2 regions of the Pseudalkalibacillus sp. JSM 102089 genome follow, and region 1 is predicted to be linked to the other one. Evidence: a T-box and tRNA genes for the amino acid it is inferred to sense, from the RefSeq annotation. Region 1 holds a T-box; the other holds one or more tRNA genes.

The links. The T-box of region 1 lies ahead of argS (arginine--tRNA ligase). A T-box ahead of a tRNA ligase gene usually reads a tRNA of that ligase, here a tRNA-Arg.
Region 2: it has a tRNA-Arg gene. The T-box ahead of argS (arginine--tRNA ligase) is inferred to sense a tRNA for this amino acid. The anticodon was not compared.

What each region holds. Positions count from the first base shown of each region.
Region 1 covers NZ_JBEWYW010000012.1:14,112-24,743, reverse strand. Annotated here, with positions in the region: gene ABVF21_RS19185 (hypothetical protein) at 1-110, opposite strand, end outside; gene ABVF21_RS19180 (hypothetical protein) at 137-259, opposite strand; gene ABVF21_RS19175 (ArsR/SmtB family transcription factor) at 374-700, opposite strand; gene ctaG (cytochrome c oxidase assembly factor CtaG) at 990-1,895, shown strand; gene ABVF21_RS19165 (hypothetical protein) at 2,673-3,149, opposite strand; gene ABVF21_RS19160 (TraR/DksA C4-type zinc finger protein) at 3,300-4,031, shown strand; gene argS (arginine--tRNA ligase) at 4,062-5,747, opposite strand; T-box leader at 5,802-6,015, opposite strand; gene ABVF21_RS19150 (hypothetical protein) at 6,060-6,254, opposite strand; gene ABVF21_RS19145 (spore germination protein) at 6,533-8,056, shown strand; gene ABVF21_RS19140 (GerAB/ArcD/ProY family transporter) at 8,043-9,131, shown strand; gene ABVF21_RS19135 (Ger(x)C family spore germination protein) at 9,128-10,261, shown strand; gene ABVF21_RS19130 (hypothetical protein) at 10,283-10,597, opposite strand.
Region 2 covers NZ_JBEWYW010000013.1:27,121-37,752, reverse strand. Annotated here, with positions in the region: gene ABVF21_RS19715 (spore coat protein) at 1-76, opposite strand, end outside; gene ABVF21_RS19710 (hypothetical protein) at 88-273, opposite strand; gene kynU (kynureninase) at 332-1,609, opposite strand; tRNA gene ABVF21_RS19700 (tRNA-Leu) at 1,772-1,856, shown strand; tRNA gene ABVF21_RS19695 (tRNA-Arg) at 1,865-1,941, shown strand; tRNA gene ABVF21_RS19690 (tRNA-Met) at 1,956-2,032, shown strand; tRNA gene ABVF21_RS19685 (tRNA-Tyr) at 2,050-2,134, shown strand; tRNA gene ABVF21_RS19680 (tRNA-Gln) at 2,139-2,213, shown strand; tRNA gene ABVF21_RS19675 (tRNA-Gly) at 2,218-2,291, shown strand; tRNA gene ABVF21_RS19670 (tRNA-Arg) at 2,383-2,456, shown strand; gene ABVF21_RS19665 (ATP-binding protein) at 2,591-3,901, shown strand; ZMP/ZTP riboswitch at 4,092-4,174, shown strand; gene ABVF21_RS19660 (bifunctional 5,10-methylenetetrahydrofolate dehydrogenase/5,10-methenyltetrahydrofolate cyclohydrolase) at 4,216-5,061, shown strand; gene fbp (fructose-1,6-bisphosphatase) at 5,442-7,373, shown strand; partial or broken gene ABVF21_RS19650 (GH25 family lysozyme) at 7,514-8,237, opposite strand; gene ABVF21_RS19645 (LCP family protein) at 8,724-9,719, shown strand; gene ABVF21_RS19640 (HNH endonuclease) at 10,116-10,632, shown strand, end outside.

The sequences.
Region 1 (10,632 bases):
TCAACCGTTTTTTCTTTTCTCTTTAACATATACAAGAAAAACCCAAATAAACCAAACACTACAAAAAATAGCCCTGTTGACATATAAACTAGAATCGAACCTATATCCATATTTTGTCCACCTTTCTAATTCCGTACTACCCGCTGTATGATAAATAGATGGATAATACTCCAATGACCATCATTGTTACAAAAGGCAGAACAAAGGCCAGGAAAATAACAGCGGATTCTGTTTTATGCTGTTTAATTTTAGATAACAAGAAGCCATTCTCCTTTCACTTTATCAATCACTCAAATAATAGTATAACGAAACTTCACTTCATTTCCGTCCATTTTTCTTGAACGTTTCCGTACAATTCTACCATACAGAGCGATTAATCGTGGCAGGCGTGATGGATCGCCTGGTGAAGCAGTGCCATCACATGCTGATCATCAGGAGAATAAAAAATACTCGTGCCGGCTCTTCTAAACTTTACTAAGCGTAAGTTCTTCAAAAAACGAAGCTGATGAGAAACAGTCGATTGAGAAAGATGCAGAGCATCCGCTATTTCACTTACAGCACATTCCCGATCTGCCAACAAGTTTAATATCCGAATCCTCGTTGGATCTCCCAGAGCTTTAAAAGTTTGCGAAACAATAAAAAGTGTTTCTTCATCTAGATCCAATTGTTCTTTTGCCACATCCTGCCCTTGATTATCCAAAACAATCCCCTCTCCCTCATTACATGAACAAACATTCATATATGATTCTGTTGTCATTGTATGAAAGACCTTTCACTATTGTCAACTTAAATTAGAGTACCTGTCACGATTCCTTCACACAAAATGTAGAACCCGCCTTGAGTTAATGGTAAATCCTTTTTACAATAGAGTAAGAAGAAAAAGTAAAGGCTTTCTTATTGTTAGATAGGATGCAAGTAGATGATATGGTATGATGAAAACGGTCAACATTTACTGTCAGGCATTATGATCATAGATGGAGGTGTTCCTAATGTGGGAACAATTATCGAGCACATTTTCGTTTAGTGCTTTATGGAGTCCTGGAATTATGGTAGCTGCAATCGTTATTGCTGGATTCTACTTACTTCTAACAGGACCTTGGAAAAATAGCTTTAAAGACTCAGCACCGATTCCTCTTTACAAAAAGATCTTTTTCTTAATCGGGGTTTTCTTATTTTATCTCGGACTTGGCGGTCCACTATCACTTATGGGGCATTTATTACTCAGCATCCATATGACTGAGATGGCGCTCGTTTATTTAGTCGCTCCACCACTCATGATAGTAGGTACCCCAGCATGGTTACTACGTCCACTTCTAAATATCAAAGTGATTCGTAAAATTTTTAAATTTTTCACATTCCCTATTATTTCATTGCTTTTATTTAACGGGTTATTTTCTTTCTATCATATCCCAGAAATCTTTGATTACTTAATGGTGCACTATACGGCTCAAAATTTCTATAAAGCCGCTCTAATCCTGACAGCCTTTGCTATGTGGTGGCCACTTGTTTGTCCAATACCAGAATACGATACGTTATCAGGTGTTAAGAAACTTGGGTACATTTTTGCTGATGGTGTGCTGCTTACCCCAGCATGTGCTCTCATTATTTTCGCAACGACTCCACTATACGCTACCTATACCGATCCAACGGTATGGGCTAACGCAATGGGATATTGCGTACCAACCGGCACGACCGTTTCACCTGAACTATTTGACCAATTCAAGCCACTTGGCATAATGGAAGACCAACAGCTAGGCGGCATCATCATGAAAATCATTCAAGAACTCTCATACGGCACCGCACTAGGCTACATCTTCTTCCAATGGGCAAGAAGAGAACGAGAAAAAGACGCCGAAGAACTACAATCACCAGAATTCCGAATCAGTGAGATTTAATACGAAAAGCGGAAGTGGGCGGTTAGGGTCGACAAGCGCTGGAAGCCCATAAAAAGAACACGGTCTTTGTGTTCATTTTATGGGCTGAAGCGATCGAGACCCTGCCCACTGCAGCTAGACACCGAAAAGCGGAGCGGGCCCGCCTAAATCCGCAGGATGTTGGAGCCCATGAGATTGAGACGCTCTTTGTCTCATTCGATTGGGCGAAACAGCCGGAGGATTTGGCCCGCGCAGCTAGACACCGAAAAGCGGAGACGAGCGTTTAGAAACGGAGATATTAGAGCTCTTGAACTAGAACACGCTCTTTGTGTTCTAGTTCAAGAGTGAAATATCGCAGTTTCTGCGAGTTGCAGCTAGACACCGAAAAGCGGAGACGAGCGTTTAGAAACGGAGATATTAGAGCTCTTGAACTAGAACACGCTCTTTGTGTTCTAGTTCAAGAGTGAAATATCGCAGTTTCTGCGAGTTGCAGCTAGACACCGAAAAGCGGAGACGAGCGTTTAGAAACGGAGATATTGGAGCTCTTGAACTAGAACACGCTCTTTGTGTTCTGGTGAAAGAGTGAAATATCGCAGTTTCTGCGAGTTGCAGCTAGACACCGAAAAGCGGAAGTGGGCGGTTAGACACGGCAGGCACTGGAGCCTTTTCATTTGAACACGGTCTTTGTGTTCGGATGAAAAGGTGAAGTGACCGAGTGTCTGCCCACTGCAGCTAGACACCGAAAACCAGAACGACCCGTTCAAAAAAGCCATGAAGCACTTTGCTTCATGGCTTTTGTTATTGCATACTCTTCCGTCTTAACAATTGACGTAATCCGCCCCCAATTACTACCCCAATAACAATACCTATAATAGCAACAAAGGTCGGTGGAATAACAAAAGGCTCTGTTCTTAAATTCGATACAATCACAGCCACCGTAGAAAAATACGCGCCACATACAAAGGGTAAAGACAGGTAATCACCTGGTAGTTTCCCTGCTTTTTCGATAGCGCCTAGATAGCTTTCATAAATCGCAAACATGTAAACACAAGGATAAAACATAGCCCATTCATAATTTGTAACTGAAATTGCCTGGACGGACTTACCTTGAAAACTATAGAGAATATTCATATTAAGATTTGCATTCACATTGATCAAAAACTCAAGCCCAATAAAAAAAGCACCTCTTATGTAATTCTTATTAATGATTTGTCCAAACCCGGGAAAGGCAATACTCCACAAGAGAACTTCAATTGGATTTACTTTTCTGTTCATCCCATCACCAGCTTCTTATTGTCTCAGCTACATTTTTACCTTTTCCATATTACTGGTATTTCATCCAACTCTCATGGAATTATTTTCAGAAGTAGCACCCTTCTTTTTGATCCATACTACGGATATAAGAAAAAGAAGGGAGAATTGACTATGTTAACAACGAACCAACTTCGTTCATATAAGAAAATGATTCAAGAACGCATCCTGACTCTTAGTGATGAATTAGATGAAAACGATGAATTTGGTGTTTCTCAATCTTTTGCTCAACATTCTACAGGTGAACTATCCAATTACGATAATCACCCTGGCGATACGGCGACAGAATTATATGAACGCGAGAAAGATCTATCACTAAATGAACATGCAAAAACAGAATTAGCAGAACTGACAAAGGCCCTTGAACGAATTGGAAATGGAAAATACGGCATATGTGAAGTTTGTGGAAATGATATTTCAACAGAAAGACTCGCTGTCCTTCCAACAGCTTCAACATGTGTAGAACATAGTCCATCACAAAAGACATCAGACAAAAGACCAGCAGAAGAAGGTGTACTTGGCAATTCCTACGTGGAACATGTAAACGACTCTAACGATGCTACCTTTTTTGACGCTGAAGATTCGTGGCAACGAGCTGCGAAGTATGGAACATCTGAAACACCTTCAGACTTTAACGCTCAGGAAATGAACTATGACAAAATGTATATTGATTCCAATGAGCCTGTCGGGTATGTCGAGGAAATCGAATCATTTTTATCAGCCGATCTAGATGGCAAACCATCTGGAGTTATTCCAAATCAACGTCATGAACGTTATGAAGACTTACTAGATGATCATGACCAGAAGGCAAGTCAGGGTACAATCGAAGATAGTGACCTCATCTAAATAAGACAGCCCGAAAAACGGGCTGTCTTATTACATTTCTTCTGGTGCCTGTAGTCCTAACAATCGCAAGCCTTCTTGTAAAACAATGGATACGGCTGACACTAGTTGCAGTCTCGCTTGTTTGTATGAAGGATCATCTAAGATACGAATCTGTCCATAGTATTTATTAAAAGAACGTGAAAGTTCAATTACAAACTTTGCGATTTGAGAAGGGTCGTATTCAGCTGCTGATCTTTCGATTACATTTGGAAAACTAAGTAGTTTTGTGACAACTGACCAGGCTTCTTCATCTTCGAGGCCTTTTATATGATCATTAGAATGAAAATCCCCTTTGCGTAGAATGGAACAGGCACGCGCATGAGTATATTGCACGTATGGACCAGTTTCCCCTTCAACACGTAGCATGTCTTCAAGTGAGAACTCTATATCATTTCGACGATCATTCTTTAAGTCATGAAACAAAACGGCCCCTACCCCAATTTGTTCAGCAATCGCGTTTTTATTTTCTAAACTAGGATTTTTGGTTTCAATATTTACTTTTGCAAGCTCGATTGCTTCCGTCAACACTTCTTCTAGCAATATCACTTTCCCTTTTCTTGTCGACATTTTCTTTCCATCTTTCAACATCATCCCGAAGTTAATATGGTGCATTTGATCCGCCCAATCGAAGCCCATTTTCTTTAATACCTGAAATAATTGTTTGAAATGTAGACTCTGTTCATTTCCTACGACATAAAGAGCCTTACTAAATCCATATGTTTCATAGCGATAAATGGCTGCAGCGAGATCACGGGTTGCATAAAGTGTGGCGCCATCTTTCTTCTTAATTAGACATGGTGGTAAGCTCTCTCCAAGTTCTACTACCATGGCTCCACGAGATTCAACTAAGAGATTTTTTTCTTCAAGTTGATCAATAACGTTTTGCATTTTACCATTATAGAACGCTTCTCCATTTGTTGAATCAAAGGTAATCCCCATAAGCTCATAAATTCGATCAAACTCTTTAAGAGATTCTTCACGGAACCATTTCCATAATGAAACGGCTTCTGGGTTACCTTCTTCTAATTCTTTAAATGCCTTACGCCCCTCATCTTCAAGACCATTATCTGATTCCGCTTTTTCATGGAATGTAATATAGAGCTTAAGAAGTTCTTTAATCGTTTGCTCACGAACCTTTTGCTCCTCCCCCCACTTTCGGTAGGCCGTTATCAATTTTCCGAACTGAGTTCCCCAGTCCCCAAGATGATTAATGCGAATGGGGCGATAGCCGACTTTTTCAACAATTAGCGCTAGTGAATTTCCAATAACGGTTGAGCGTAAATGGCCCATTGAGAAGGGCTTCGCTATATTAGGAGAGGAAAGATCAATCGTCACTGCACCACCCTTTCCTACCTTAGAAGCCCCGTACTCACTTCCTTCACGGAGAATGCGACTTATTACTTCAGTACTGACCATTTTCTTATTAAGAAACACATTAATATAAGGTCCGACTGCTTCTACTTTTTCAAAGACTTTCTCATGAATTTCAGAAACAAGTTCCTTCGCAATTTGATGAGGAGGCATTCGTTTCACTTTGGCAAGATCGAAGCATGGGAAGGCATAGTCACCTAAAGAGTCATGCTTAGGGAGTTCAATTCGCTGCATTATATTAAGAAAGCTCACTTCTTTTTCACATGCTTCATAAAGTTGTTGTGCAAATAATTCTTTGTAATTCATACGTTTCCTCCTATTTTTATATCCATTTGTCTATAAAAAAATCTCCGTCTCTATAAAAGAGACGGAGATGAATTCCGCGGTACCACTCTGATTGCTCAATAAATGATTTGAGCCAACTTCACTCTATAACGGGGAGCCCGACTGCTTCTACTTTATTCAAAACAGTGTCTTGAAAGTCCGGTTCATGCCTGCTAAGGTTCCGAGCTCTCACCATCCCCGGATCGCTTTATCCGTATACAAACACTACTCTCTTTCGCATTGACGATACAATATTATTCTTATTATAGACGATTTCCGTATAAATTCAACCGATTATTTCATAAGTCTGTTTGCTGATTCAGGATATTTACTACCATCTTCAAAACCTTCCTGATAACCTTCTCGATAAATCGATGTCAAGTACATAGAGATCAGCTGTCTTACTTTTGGTTCAACGTTCACGACCTCTAAATGCTTCATACACCGATCCACTGCCAATTTCTCCTTTTGAACATTTTTAATCGTCATCGTTAGAACCACCTTCCGGATAAGTTACCCGTATTATACAACACCTTAACAATGAATTTGCACTCATTCGACAAGACTCGATCTAAACTAGGTTAAAACCATACAAAAGACCAGTAAACGACGAAAACAATCACGAGATAATAAAGACTATAGACCTATCACAAGAAATGTATAACACTTTGAAACCTATCATGTATGATTCATTTCAATTCGTATACATAACTTCTCAATTTTTATAACAACCTATACCTATCTAATTTTATTGAGGAGGGTGCATTGTGAGACGAAGCAAACGCAAATCAATTCGAAATGAGTCTTATCAAATTCCAACTGCTATTGAATCACATGATGCATACTATTCTCTTGAAGAAAACAAGGAATATATAAAATCCAAATTCCATAATACAGAAGATATCAAATTCAGAAATATTACAGTTCAGGATGTGAAATGCCTACTTGCTTATTTAGACCCATTAGTTGATGAAGAGAAACTTCAAAGAACGATTATGAAACCATTGTTTGAAACAAATCAATTAAACATCGAGGATACAGTCACATCTAAAGAATACCGACGATCAAAAAATTTAAATGAAGCTATTACAGGATTAACAAAAGGATTTGTTGTTCTACTAATAAATGGACAAGTACATTTTTATTTACTAGAAGCTTTCTCAGGAAATTCTAGAGCAATATCTGAGCCAATTAATGAGCAAGTCGTTCGTGGTTCACATGAAGGATTTGTCGAAAACATTATGCAAAACCTACAAATGCTTCGTAGAAGAATTGAAAATCCTAACCTCGTGATTAGGTTCTTTAAAGTTGGTAAAACAACGGACACGAAAATAGCTGTTATTTACTTACAGAACTTGGTGAACCCTGACCTTATTGCGGAAGTAGAAAAAAGGGTGACAGCTATCCAAACAGATTCCATCCAGACACCAGGATATGTAGAAGAATTTATCGAGGATTCCCCTTTTTCTCCATTTCCACAAATGCTAAGTACAGAGCGTCCAGACAGGATGACCGCCCATATAATTGAAGGACGAATTGGGCTTTTAATGGAAGGTAGCCCATCAACATTAATTATGCCAGTTACATTTTTTGCATTCTATCAATCGCCTGAAGACTACAACAGCAGGTGGTATATCGGATCTATCTTAAGACTCATAAGAGTAGCCAGTTTTATCTTTGCATTAGGGTTGCCTTCCTTATACATCGCCACTGTATCTTTTCACCCAGAGGTACTACCTGCGGAGTTAATCTTAAATATTAAAAGCTCGCTTGAAAACGTTCCATTCCCACCATTATTAGAAGCTTTAATTATGCAAATTGTTCTTGAACTATTGAGAGAAGCCGCTATACGACTACCGGGTCCTATAGCCCAAACGATCGGTATTGTTGGAGGTTTAGTTATTGGAACAGCCATTGTAGAAGCTAACCTTGTATCGAATATGATGATTATTGTCGTAGCTCTAACAGCTATTTCCTCTTTTGCCGTTCCATCGTATGAAATGAGTATGTCGATCAGGCTGCTTGGTTTTCCACTCATGCTTCTTTCAGCGACATTTGGGTTTATTGGGCTCGTTTTCGGATTGTCCATTATTTTAATCCATTTATGTGGTTTAGAAACTTTCGGAACACCTTATTTCTCACCGCTTGCACCATTTCGTTTCAACGAGCTAAAAGATTCTATTATACGCCTTCCAAGATGGTTACTCGGTAGGCGACCGACGGATGTTCGTGCACAGCACGGAACACAGGAGTGGATTTCAAGAAGGTGGAAACAAAATGAAGACGAGTAGCAAAATTAATTCGGCGCAGCTTTTTTTCATCATTTTCCAAACACAAGTTGGCGTAGGAGTACTCTCGCTTCCCTCCTCCTTATATGCAGGAGCCGGAACTGATGGCTGGATTACTCTTCTTATAACTGGTTTTGCTATCCAACTCATTATTTTTATTCTCTACATGTTAAGCAATCGTTTCCCCTCCTTAACTTTGTTTGAATACGCCCCTAAAATCATTGGCAAATATGTAGCTTTCGTCGTTTCACTTCTTTACACGCTATTCGCTATTTCAACAGCGGTTATTGTACTGGAATTGTTTGAAACCACAATCAAAACGTGGATCTTATTTCGAACGCCTATGTTTGTCATCTTTTTGTTGCTGACGGTTAGCGGCACCTACCTTGCTATTGGAAGAATTAAAGTAATGGGTAGATTTTACCAGTTTGTTTCAGTTCTAATTATTCCTCTGATCATTATGGCAGCCTATACATTAAAGGATGCGGATATTCGTTATATCTTACCAATTGGTCAAAATGGCTTAGAAACAATCCTAAAAGCAACACAGCAAGGGATAGTATCCATGCTCGGTTTTGAGATCGTATTATTCATTTACCCTTACGTTCAATCAAAAGGGAAAGCAGCATTAAAGAGCTTAACACTGGCTAATGTAGCAGTGACACTGTTATATAGCTTTTTAACATTTACGACGTACGTCTTTTTTAGCCCTGCTCAGCTTGAAATGATTCCAGAACCTCTCGTGTATATGTTAAAAGGCGTTTCCTTTGTAGTTGTCGATAGAGTCGATCTACTTTTTCTTTCAATTTGGATCGTTTCTGTTATGACCTCTTATGTATCGTATTTATATATTGCAGGAAGAGGCATTCAACATTTAACAAAAAGAAAAAAAACAACTGGACCTATTTTGACTGCCGCTTTTATTGCACTGTTTTTCTCCATGTTTTCACATGATCGGTATACTGTTGAAATGATTTCTAGTTATCACGCAAAAGCAAGCTATTTTTTTGCCCTTGGTTTCCCTCTCCTGCTTTTACTCATTAGCTTATTATTTAAGAAGAAAGAGGAATCCCAATGAAGAAAATACTTTACCAATGCATGGTTTTAATAGGTGTTCTCTTACTTATGACTTCCTGTTGGGACCAAGAACTATTGAAAGAATCTAAGCTTATCTACGGAGCTGGATTTGATTATGAGAATGAAAATGAGATTCGATCAACTTTTGCTGTTCGGAATCTTGGCATTCCTGTTAGCCAAGGAGGTGTTTATTCCAATCGAGTTATTTCTATTGCAGGGACCTCCCCTAGGGCAGTGCGAATAGAAATGGATCGAATCATTTCTAAACAAGTTACCTCCTCAAAAAATCAGCTTCTCCTTTTAGGCGAAGAGGTGGCGACTCAAAATATTGATTATATGTTTGATATTCTATACCGTGATCCAAAAAGTGCACTTGATGCGCGAGTGGGTGTAGTTGAAGGCCGCGCAGAAGACATGTTTAAGTTAGATCACGTGGGAGATACTCTTGTGACTGAGTTTATCTCCAACTTAATTAAAGGAGCGGAGAATAAAACAGAAACACCTCGAATGACTATTGAAAAAACGTTTCGCTATTCACATGACCAAGGCCAGGATTATGCTCTTCCTTATATTAGTTTCAATGACGAAGTAGGCGCACCAGAAATTGATGGACTGGCTTTATTTCACCATTCAAACTATACCGGTGTTTCCATTCCTTCATTCGATGCAACTTTGTTGCTTCTTATGGATAACTCAAAAAGTAAAAAGGCAAATATTGTTGAAAATATAGGAGAAAAACACGAAGACGGCTTCCTTACTGAAACCGTAACAATTAATATTCGTAATTCTAAGTCAGATACTACCTATTCATTTGAGAATCAAAAATTAATCAAAGCGGTTGTCAATCTTGAAGTACGAGGAAATATAGAAGAATACCCACAAAATAATCTTTTTACTGAAAAACAGGTACACGATATTGCAGATGAATTATCCACTAGATTAACAAAAAGAGCGAATGATATTCTTCACACGCTTCAAGAAGCAAACTGTGATTTCCTTGGAATTGGTCGTGATATAAATGCTTATCATCACAAAGCATGGGATGGAAAACAGTGGGACAATGACTATCCAAATATAGATCTTCAGGCAAACGTAGATGTAAAGATCGCTGAAACAGGAATAATTAAATAGAAAGAGAGTAAGCGCACTCGCTTACTCTCTTTCTATTTGCTTCATCTCTTCAATTGCCGGTTCTTTTGCACCATACCAGGAATAGGCGACTTCATAATATTCCCCTTCATCGACAAGGTTCCAGGTCATTTCATCTTCAACCAAAAGTTCAATGGCTTCTCCTTCTCCTTCAGGCTGAACAAAAACATAGAAATGATGATCTGTGCTTTCCTTTTTAATCACTTCACCATGTTCAATATGCTTTTCATGAACATAGGTATACTTTCCAATTAAAAAAAGGCTGACAAGTACGACGATACTTGCAATCGATATATTTAATGCTCTCTTTCTATTCATAGTGCCTCCGTATTGAACATGTTTAGTATTAAGTT
Region 2 (10,632 bases), on a different contig from region 1:
AAATGACGCTCCCGTAATTACTTAAGCTGCTGTTCAATACGGATAAATAATCATTTACCATATCTTTCTCATTCATAAAATCCCTCCTTAACTTAAGAAGCCGATTAATTGTTGTTGTGTGTTGCGTGCTTCTTGTGCATCCTTTTGAAGCATTTGCTTAAGCTGCGGACAAGTACAAGATTGGGCATAGGAATCAAGTTTGTTTGCGAGTGTTTCATGCCCGCCGATCATGTGACGCAGATTTTGAAGTTCAAGTTCGTTCAGCTGAGTCATCCTGTTTCCCTCCTTCATTTCACATAGTATGAATGGAGAAAAACCAAATTATACTCACTTAAGCGATAACGTTTCGCTCGTTAGAAAACTGCTGATACGTTTTTTCAATCATAATACTCTTTAGAATTTGGACAACATGATAGACATCTTCAAATGATGTATAGAGAGCAATTGGTGCTAGGCGAATGACGTTTGGTGAGCGGAAATCTGGAATGACGCCTTTTTGTTTTAGCGCTTTGCAAATTCGAGCAGCTTCATCGTGCTCGAGGCAAATATGCCCACCCCGTCGATCATCTTCTGATGGATTAGTGATCGTAAAACCATCTTCAGCAAGATTTTCTTTAATAAGACACATTAAATAGTTGGTAAGAGACAATGATTTTTCTCGAATCGCATCTATGCCAGCTTCGTTCATCAATTCCAGAGCTCCTATTAAAGGAGCCATACTAAAAATGTGGGGAGTGCCTATTTGAAATGCGCCGGCGGTTTCAGCATGAGTAAGCGTATGACTCATATCGAATTGCATTTCTTTCTTGGAACTGAACCATCCAGCAAGGCCGGGTCGTCTGCCTAGGTGATTTTCGTGCACAAAAAGTCCACCTACACCACCAGGGCCGCTATTTAAGTACTTGTATGTACACCAAACCGCGAAGTCAACGTTCCAGTCGTGAAGTTTATGAGGAATGGCTCCGATTGAATGAGCCAGGTCAAAGCCAATGATTACCCCTTTAGAATGGGCTGCTTGTGTGATTTTTTCTATATTTAGTAATTGTCCACTCCGATAAAGTACGGAAGGGAGGAGAATAAGGGCTACAGTATCATCGATGGCCTCAATGATATCCTCTTCTAGGATTGTTCTTCCGTCACGGCTCTGAACTTGTATTAAATTAGTTTCTGGGAATAATCCATGGAGTTCAAGCTGACTTTGAATAGCGTAAATGTCAGATGGAAATGTTAAAGAATCGGCTAGTATTTTTGTTTTGTTTCCTGAAGGTTTAAAAAAAGTAGCGAGCATTTGATGAAGGTTAGTTGTAATTGAACCGGTAGTAATTGTTTCAGAAGCATGTGAACCGATTAGCGTTGATGTCATCTCACCGATGTTTTCTGCCATATAAAACCAGGGCTGCTTACCATCAGACCAGCCATCAATTCCGTGTTGCTTCCAGTCATCAAGAGATCGAAGAAGGGAGGCTTCTGCATTCTTTGATAGTAGACCAAGTGAATTACCATCGAAATATAGCGTATTTGGATTTAAGTAAAACTTATCACGAAAATGGGCTAAAGGGTCTTTCTTGTCGAATTCTTTTGCGCCTGTAATGGACTGTGATAAACTCATATGTAACAGCTCCTTTTCTACAACTTATCGTATGAGAGGGAGAAGAGCATGTCAACGCTTTCACTCTCTTCAAAAGAAACTTTCTACATTTTTTTAGAATAATGATTGACATTTCAAATGGTTCAATGGTATATTATTAAACGTCGCTGATACACAACATATGCGGGTGTGGCGGAATTGGCAGACGCGCTAGACTTAGGATCTAGTGTCTTACGACGTGGGGGTTCAAGTCCCTTCACCCGCACCATATATTTTGCGCCCGTAGCTCAATTGGATAGAGCGTCTGACTACGGATCAGAAGGTTAGGGATTCGACTTCTCTCGGGCGCACCATACATAATTTAAGTGGCGGTGTAGCTCAGCTGGCTAGAGCGTACGGTTCATACCCGTGAGGTCGGGGGTTCGATCCCCTCCGCCGCTACCATATTACAATTTCATCATGGAGGGGTAGCGAAGTGGCTAAACGCGGCGGACTGTAAATCCGCTCCCTCAGGGTTCGGCGGTTCGAATCCGTCCCCCTCCACCATGATTGGGCTATAGCCAAGCGGTAAGGCAACGGATTTTGATTCCGTCATGCGTTGGTTCGAATCCAGCTAGCCCAGCCATTTTGCGGGTGTAGTTTAGTGGTAAAACCTCAGCCTTCCAAGCTGATGTCGTGGGTTCGATCCCCATCACCCGCTCCATTACATATTGTAGAAGAGTTTTAAAAGCTACTTCACAACCTGATTTTAATCATGGTATACTTTTGTTGAGATGAAATACCATTCATATCGTGCGCCTTTAGCTCAGTAGGATAGAGCAACAGCCTTCTAAGCTGTGGGTCAGAGGTTCGAATCCTCTAAGGCGCATACTTATAACTCCTTGAATAAGATGACTTATTCAAGGAGTTTTTTTATCCTATTAATGGCACATGTGTGTTTGCACATACGCTCCATTTCCAATAAACTAGTAATTAATAAATCACTTAGGAAATGGTGACGAAATGAAGCGATATAAAGGAAGAATTATATCTGTTGTAACGTTTTTTATAGCGATTTTATTATGGGATTATTGGCTTTATTCTGTTAATGAAATTAAAATCAATTGGTTAATGGACATATTCTTTACGATCTCAGTTATGGTAATTGTTTGGTGGTACTCGTCATATTATGATCGCTCTGTCATACTTCTGTCCAAATTAAAAGATAGTGAGGAAAAATATCGTAAACTATCAGAAAATTATAATAGTGTCATAAACAGCTTAAACGAAGTTGTTTTTCAAACTGGAATAGATGGTAGTTGGATCTGGTTGAATCAAGCGTGGGGAGAGTTAACTGGTTACGACGTTCAGGATTCATTAGGCACATACAGCTTATCTTATATACATCCAGATGATCGGCTGAATTTACATAAAGAATTATTTCGATTCCAGGATGGCGCCAGTAATTCTAAAGTATTTGAATTCAGGGTTCAGAAAAAAGGCGGGGGATTCGTCTGGTGTGAGGTCTTTATTAAATACGAATATAGCTCTAAAGGAAGATTTGAAGGAATGACCGGAACGATTAAGGATAAAACCTTTAGAAAGCAATCAGAAGAGCGATTGCTTAAAACAAATGAAGCCCTTGCGGTTAAATCTGAAAAGTTAGCATCAGCTGCACAGCTTGCCGCTGGCATTGCTCATGAAGTTCGGAATCCTCTAACATCAGTAAAAGGATTTCTTCAACTGCTTGAGAAGAAGGAATCCACTATGCCGTATTTTGAAATAATCTTTTCAGAAATATCACGTATCGAATTAGTGCTAAGTGAACTTCTAACACTAGCAAAGCCGCATAGTACGTTATTTACGAATGTTGAAATGAAAAGTTTATTAAAGCAGGTCTCGGCCTTGATTGAGTCTAATGCTCTATTGAACGATGTGACATTACAAACGAGTTTTGGGGATGAAGAAGCGGTTGTTTTTGCTAACCCTAACGAAATGAAGCAAGTATGCATTAATCTCATGAAAAACGCTATTGAAGCAATGAGTCATATGGAACAATCGAAATATCTTCATTTGAGTATGGATGTTCAAGAGATGTTTATATCTGTGAGGATTACCGACAATGGAGCAGGCATTTCTAAAGAAGATATTGATCGACTAGGGGAACCATTTTTTACAACAAAAGAGAGTGGTACTGGGCTAGGGTTATCAGTGTGTTTGAAGATTATAGAACAACACGGAGGAGAGTTATTAATTGAGAGTGAAGAAGGGAAAGGGTCTACATTTGAAATGAAGCTACCTCGTCTTTCGGTAGATCATCACTTATCGGAATGAAAGGCGAGTGAAACGAAGATTTCACTCGAATGGGCCAAAATCAAAATGCAATAGTATGAGCGAACATGGCTGAAAATTAGGAAAACCGAACGATACTTATAATATAATAGTGTTTATTCACTTTTAAAGACTTTTTTAGGTGTGATTCTTTTGTTTTTTAATGAATTATGCTACTATATCCGTAGAAAAGATTCATTGCAGTAACTGACGACAAATGTGGAAATAACCACGAGGGAGCTGCGGTGTATAATGCCGGTCGTCTGGGCGAAGAACTGAGTGACCTCATTCTTTACCATTTTTCAGGAGGAATAGAAATGACAATTGAAACTAAAATTTTAGACGGTAAAGCAGTTGCAAATCGCATAAAGGAAGATCTGAAAACAAGAGTAGACTCTCTTAAAGAAAAAGAAGTTACACCAAGTCTTGTAACGATTCTAGTTGGAGATGATCCTTCTTCTGAAACGTATGTGAGAATGAAGGGAAACGCTTGTGAACGGGTAGGTATTACGTCTAAAAAAATTCATCTCCCTGAAGACACGACAACAGAAACGTTAGTACAAACTATCGAAGAATTAAACAATGATACATCCGTTCACGGTATCTTACTTCAACATCCAGTGCCATCGCAAGTTGATGAGCGTCTTGCTTTTGAAACCATTGCTATTGAGAAGGACGTTGATGGCGTAACAAGTGCTGGATATGGCCAAACAGCTCTTGGGTTTGGAACTTTCCCGTCTTGTACTCCTGCAGCTATTATGAAAATCATGGAAGAATATGATATTCAAGCTGAAGGAAAGCACGCTGTTGTTGTAGGTCGTAGTCCAATTCTAGGAAAACCAGTATCCGCTCTCTTATTAAATCAGAATGCTACAGTTACAACATGTCATTCAAGAACCGCAGATCTTGCTTCTCATGTTCGTCAAGCAGATATTGTGATAGCTGCTGTAGGGAAACCAGAATTTATTAAAGGCGACTGGGTCAAAGAAGGAGCGGTTGTGCTCGATGCCGGGTACAACAAAGGCAATATCGGGGATGTTGAATATGAGGCTGCTGCTAGAAAGTCTTCCTATATCACACCTGTCCCAGGTGGAGTTGGACCTGTCACAATTGCTATGCTACTAAAGCATACAGTTATTGCAGCTGAGAAAACAGTTCGTTAAAATAATATAAGATATGAAAAGCAGTTTAATGTAGGAGGACAAATACTTAATTTGTCCTTCAAGTTAAGCTGCTTTTTTAATTCAATCATTCCATCTTGGTTATGAACATAATGGAATCAAGTAAGGAGATCAATTATACGAACGAACATAGTTTTTATAATAGTCTCTTATTTCAGTAGATAAAAATGTGATACTATCATAGATAATGAATTGTTTATTCATCGCTTCACACAGAAGTGATGATCAGTGAGTGCCTTTTCCTTTCAGCAGTAATGAATGAGCCCGGAAATAAAGAAACATGCGATCACCTACTAGAACAGATTATAAAAGACGGTAATCCAACTTACATAGTCATTAATTTTGAAAGGGGATACATAATCATGAACACGAAATACTTAGATTTATTAGCTCAAAAATATGATAGTGAAGAAAAGGTAGTCACTGAAATAATCAACCTTAAATCCATTCTTAACTTACCAAAGGGTACGGAGCATTTTGTGAGTGATTTACATGGAGAATATCAAGCCTTTCAACATGTTTTAAGAAACGGTTCTGGGAAAGTGAAGGAGAAAATAACTGATCTTTTTGAAGAGGTATTACCAGAGAATGAGATTAATGAATTTGCCACGTTAGTTTATTATCCTGAAGAAAAAATAAAGTTAATTAAGAATGCTTTTGACAATGAAAAAGAATTATTCCAATGGTACGCTGAAATCATAGAGCGGATGCTTAAGCTCATCTCTTATGCGTCCTCCAAATATACACGTTCCAAATTACGAAAAGCTTTACCTGCTCAGTTTGTTTATGTGATTGAAGAACTGCTATACAAAACGGACGATCTTACAAATAAGGAGACGTATTACCAGAAAATTCTCCAGCAAATTATTTCCCTCGGACAAGCTGATAAACTCATCATTGGTCTTGCATATACGACTCAGAGATTAGTTGTTGACCATCTTCACGTAGTAGGGGATATCTATGATCGAGGTCCAGAACCTGACAAAATTATGGAAACACTCATTAATTATCACTCAGTTGATATCCAGTGGGGAAACCATGATGTTCTATGGATAGGTGCGTTTGCTGGTTCTAAGGTTTGTCTCGCTAATATCATTCGTATATGCGCAAGGTATAACAATCTGGAGATTATTGAAGATGTGTATGGAATCAATCTTAGACCGCTTCTAAATCTTGCAGAGAAATACTATCATGACAATCCAGCGTTTACACCTAAAATAGATCCAGATGAGAAGCAATCGAATCATGAAAAATGTCAAATTACCAAAATTCATCAGGCGATAACTATGATACAGTTCAAACTTGAAAGTCCGATTATAAAGAGGCGCTCGTATTTTAATATGTCGGAAAGGCTGTTGCTTGAGAAAATAGACTTTGATGAGAATAACATTACGCTTCATGGTAAAACGTATCCGCTTGAAAACACTTGTTTTGCGACCGTTAATCCAGAGCGACCGGATCAGTTATTAGAAGAAGAGGAGGAAGTAATCGATAAGCTGCTTTTTTCTCTCCAACACTCTGAAAAGTTGGCAAGGCATATGAATTTCTTGATGAAAAAAGGTTCTCTATATTTGAAGTACAACGGGAATTTATTAATACATGGATGTATTCCTTTAGATGAAAAAGGTAATATGGAAGAAATGATGATCGAAAACAAATCCTATGGAGGTCGTGAACTGCTTGACGTTTTTGAAAATTATCTTCGACATGCGTTTGCACATCCTGATGAAACAGACGATCTTGCAACGGATATGGTTTGGTATTTGTGGACCGGCCAATATTCATCACTTTTTGGTAAAAGAGAAATGACCACTTTTGAACGTTATTTTATTAAGGATAAAGCAACTCATAAAGAAAGAAAGAACCCATATTACTATTTACGTGAAAACGAGAATACCTGCCGAGATATTCTTGAAGAATTTGATCTTAATCCAGATCAAGGTCATATTATTAACGGGCATACACCAGTAAAAGAAATAGACGGAGAGAACCCAATTAAGGCAAATGGTAAAATGATAGTGATAGATGGTGGCTTCTCTAAGGCTTATCAATCAACCACAGGTATTGCAGGATACACGTTACTGTTTAATTCGTACGGCATGCAACTTGTCGCACATAAACATTTTAATTCCAAAGATGAGGTTTTACTAAATGGAGCAGATGTTTTATCGGTAAAAAGGTTGGTAGATAAGGAGTTAGAGAGGAAAAAGGTTCGCGAAACGAATGTTGGAGAAGAATTGTTACAGGAAGTCTATTTCTTAAATAGTTTAATGGAATATCGTTATGTAAATTAAAGGAATCACATGCCAGGGTATAAACGAATTTACAATTGCGATTTACTATAAAAACAGCCCACAGAAATGTGGGTTGTTTTTATAAGGGATATTCTGTAAATAACAACTCTAGCTCATTTGAGTTTTTAAAAGGTTCGGAATTAATAACCATATTTTTCAAACTCCTTCTTGTTACCATGAAATACGTTAACATCTATGAACTTTTCTTCTCCGTTATACCCATTAAACTGTTCTCTGTCAGTATATTGCCAAAAAGTCCAAGATTGATTATCAGGTAAGGTTGGTTTAGTTAAAACATCTCTTATCCAAAGATCACACTGATTGAATCTTTGATATGGAGCTCATATGCCTCGTGAGTGGTATAAAGAATGACCTTTTTTCATAGTGTTCTTCCAGCATCGTTATCATTGTCTGAAGCTCTGACTCTACTTCGCTTCTATCAGGAGGATTCTTTTCTTTATCAGCATAAAATTCAACATCAATAACAGGTGGTAATCCATACTTATCAATCGGTACGGTTTCGATAAAATGCTTGGCTTGAGTCGCTCCTTTACTATCAAAACTGAAGAAATGATAGGCGCCGATTCGTAAGTTAGTCTTTTGAGCATTTTTCCAATTCGTTTGATAATATGGATCGATAAATGAGCTTCCTTCTGTCGCTTTAATATAAGCGAAGGACATACTTTGGTCCTGTATTTTGGTCCACTCAATCTCCCTCTGATAAGATGAAACGTCGACACCTTTCACAGGAAAAGGTTTTATATTAGAAGCGTTAGGGATAATGATTCCTTCGTACCACAAAAAAACGGATATAAGCAGGACGCTGATCAGAGCTATAATAAGAGATGCAACAATTTTTCTCATCTTTTCACCATTTCATTTTTTATTTTCAGTAAAACATCTAGAAAGGTTATCGTTTAAAATATACCAAATCAAGGAAAAGATAACCCCCTCTTAATAGTTTGAAATGTATAGTTTAAAGTTGAATATACATATTAATTAATACTAGATTCACAAAGATTTTCATCTGTTTTTCAGATCAACGAAATAAAAAGTGAATATAACCTATTAAAAAATCATGAAATAATTGGTAAATTAATGTTACGATAAATAGTGGTATTCTGATGATAGCTTTAGAGAGTGGCTCATGTTGTAGATGAGTTTGTTTTAGATAATTTTTTTTGTGCAATTAACGATATGAACTTATATTGTTGATAGTATGATTTTTGCTATATTCGAGTGAAACATTTACTTCAATCCTTTTTCAACATAGAGCGTAAATGAGCCAAAAGTATCGATAGTCATTAACACAGAACAAGTGAAAGAAAGGAATAATTAGCAGTGAAAGATATGAAAAATAGATTAGCTCATAGAAGGAAAAAGAAGCGTAAAAAGAAAATCCTGTTTAGTGTCTCAATTCTATTACTAGTGATCGTTGGTATTGGTGGCTATCTAGGCTTCCAGGTTTATAACACGGCAAAGCAATCTTATAGTGAGCTTGATCGGGATAATGATATTTCAGAATTGAGAGAGACAAAAGTGGACATTGGAGAAGAGCCGATCTCGATTCTACTTCTTGGAATTGAAAACTACTCTTCAGATGGAAAGGGTGGAAGAGCTGATACCCAAATTGTTCTCACACTTGATCCTGTGTCAAAGAATGTTACTATGACAAGTATCCCAAGAGATACAAAGGTAGAAGTTCCTATAGAGAAAGTAGGAGAGGAATATGATGGTAGTCATAAAATAAACGCTGCTTATACATACGGATATCTTAGTGATTACGGGGCGAAGAAATTAGCCGTAGAAACAGTGGAAGATCTATTGAATATTCCGATAGATCGGTATGTAGCCGTGGATTTTGATGGTTTTCATGATATTGTTGACGCAATCGGCGGAGTGGAAGTTGATGTTAAATACCCATTCTGGGAAAAAAACTACTACTCAAATGATCGCATCTATTTCGATGAAGGCCTAACCGAAATGAATGGTGAAGACGCACTAGCCTTTGTAAGAATGAGGAAACGTGATATAAATACGGTGTATTCAAGAGAAGAGCGTCAAAGGCAGTTTATTAAAGCAACGGTCGACGAAATGAAGTCTGGAGACACGATCTTTGAGATTAATAAAATTTCAAATGTATTGAAAAATAATGTTGAGACAAATATTACACCTGGAGAGATCCTCGCTCTTCAGAGAGAGTTCCCATCACTTAGTTCAACTGCGATTGAAACGAAAGAAATAAAGGGAACGACGCCTGAGGTAAGTGGTCCTTCTTACTTTATTCCAGATCTCGATCAGCTAGAATTATTGAAGAACGAATTAAGAGAAGCTCTCAATTTATAGAGTTCAAACGACATGGATATACCAAGTAAGAGACCAACAAAGGAAAATCTGTTGGTCTCTTTTGAGTTCGCGTATGAATTTAACGCATGATTATTGGGCAACTACAAGAAAGGCTTTCTGACTTCGTTCATACTTCTTCAGTGAAAGCTTTATACGCAGATGATATTGCTCGTGTGGTGGTGCGATTATTTGTGTGTGGTCATGCAAATGATGCAATAGAAACTATCTTATTGGGTTTTTTTTGTAAAAAAAATTGCGTAGACTTTACTTGAATGATTCTTTCATCCACCATATACTCATACTAAGACAAGGAATAACGTTTTAGAAGGAAAATAACCTTATGTTTCATGTAGAATAACAACTAGAGGAATATGCTCGTCAGGTGGGGGAAGAAAGATGAATAGTTTTATTGTCATGCAAGGAGATACATACCATGAGGAAAAAGAAGCGGGAGTGATCTGGTCTCCTAAAGAAGACAGGGGAGGTCAGGTACCACATTCTTGGAAAAGGCTGAAAGAAGTGAGGCAAGGAGATCCTATTTTCCACTATGTTAAAGGAGATATTGTTGCCGTTAGTATTGCAAAGGTTGACTGTAGCGAAGAAATGCAACCGTCAACGTTTTGGAATCAAACTGAATCCAAACAGGGATATTTAGTGAAGTTGGAATATCAAGAATTAGATGTTCCGGTGAATGTGAAAGAGAAGTTTCAAGAGATTTCTCCTTTATTACCTCTTAAATATTCGCCGTTTCAAACTGATGCTAGTGGGAATCCTGGATACTTATATCCTTGTAATGAAGCATTAACGATTAAAATGCTTGAGCTTATTAGTGAGTCGAATTTTTATCGAGTAAATGAAGAGCAATTAGAGCTTACAGTCGATGAAGTAAGACGAACGGATCGGAATACGCTCG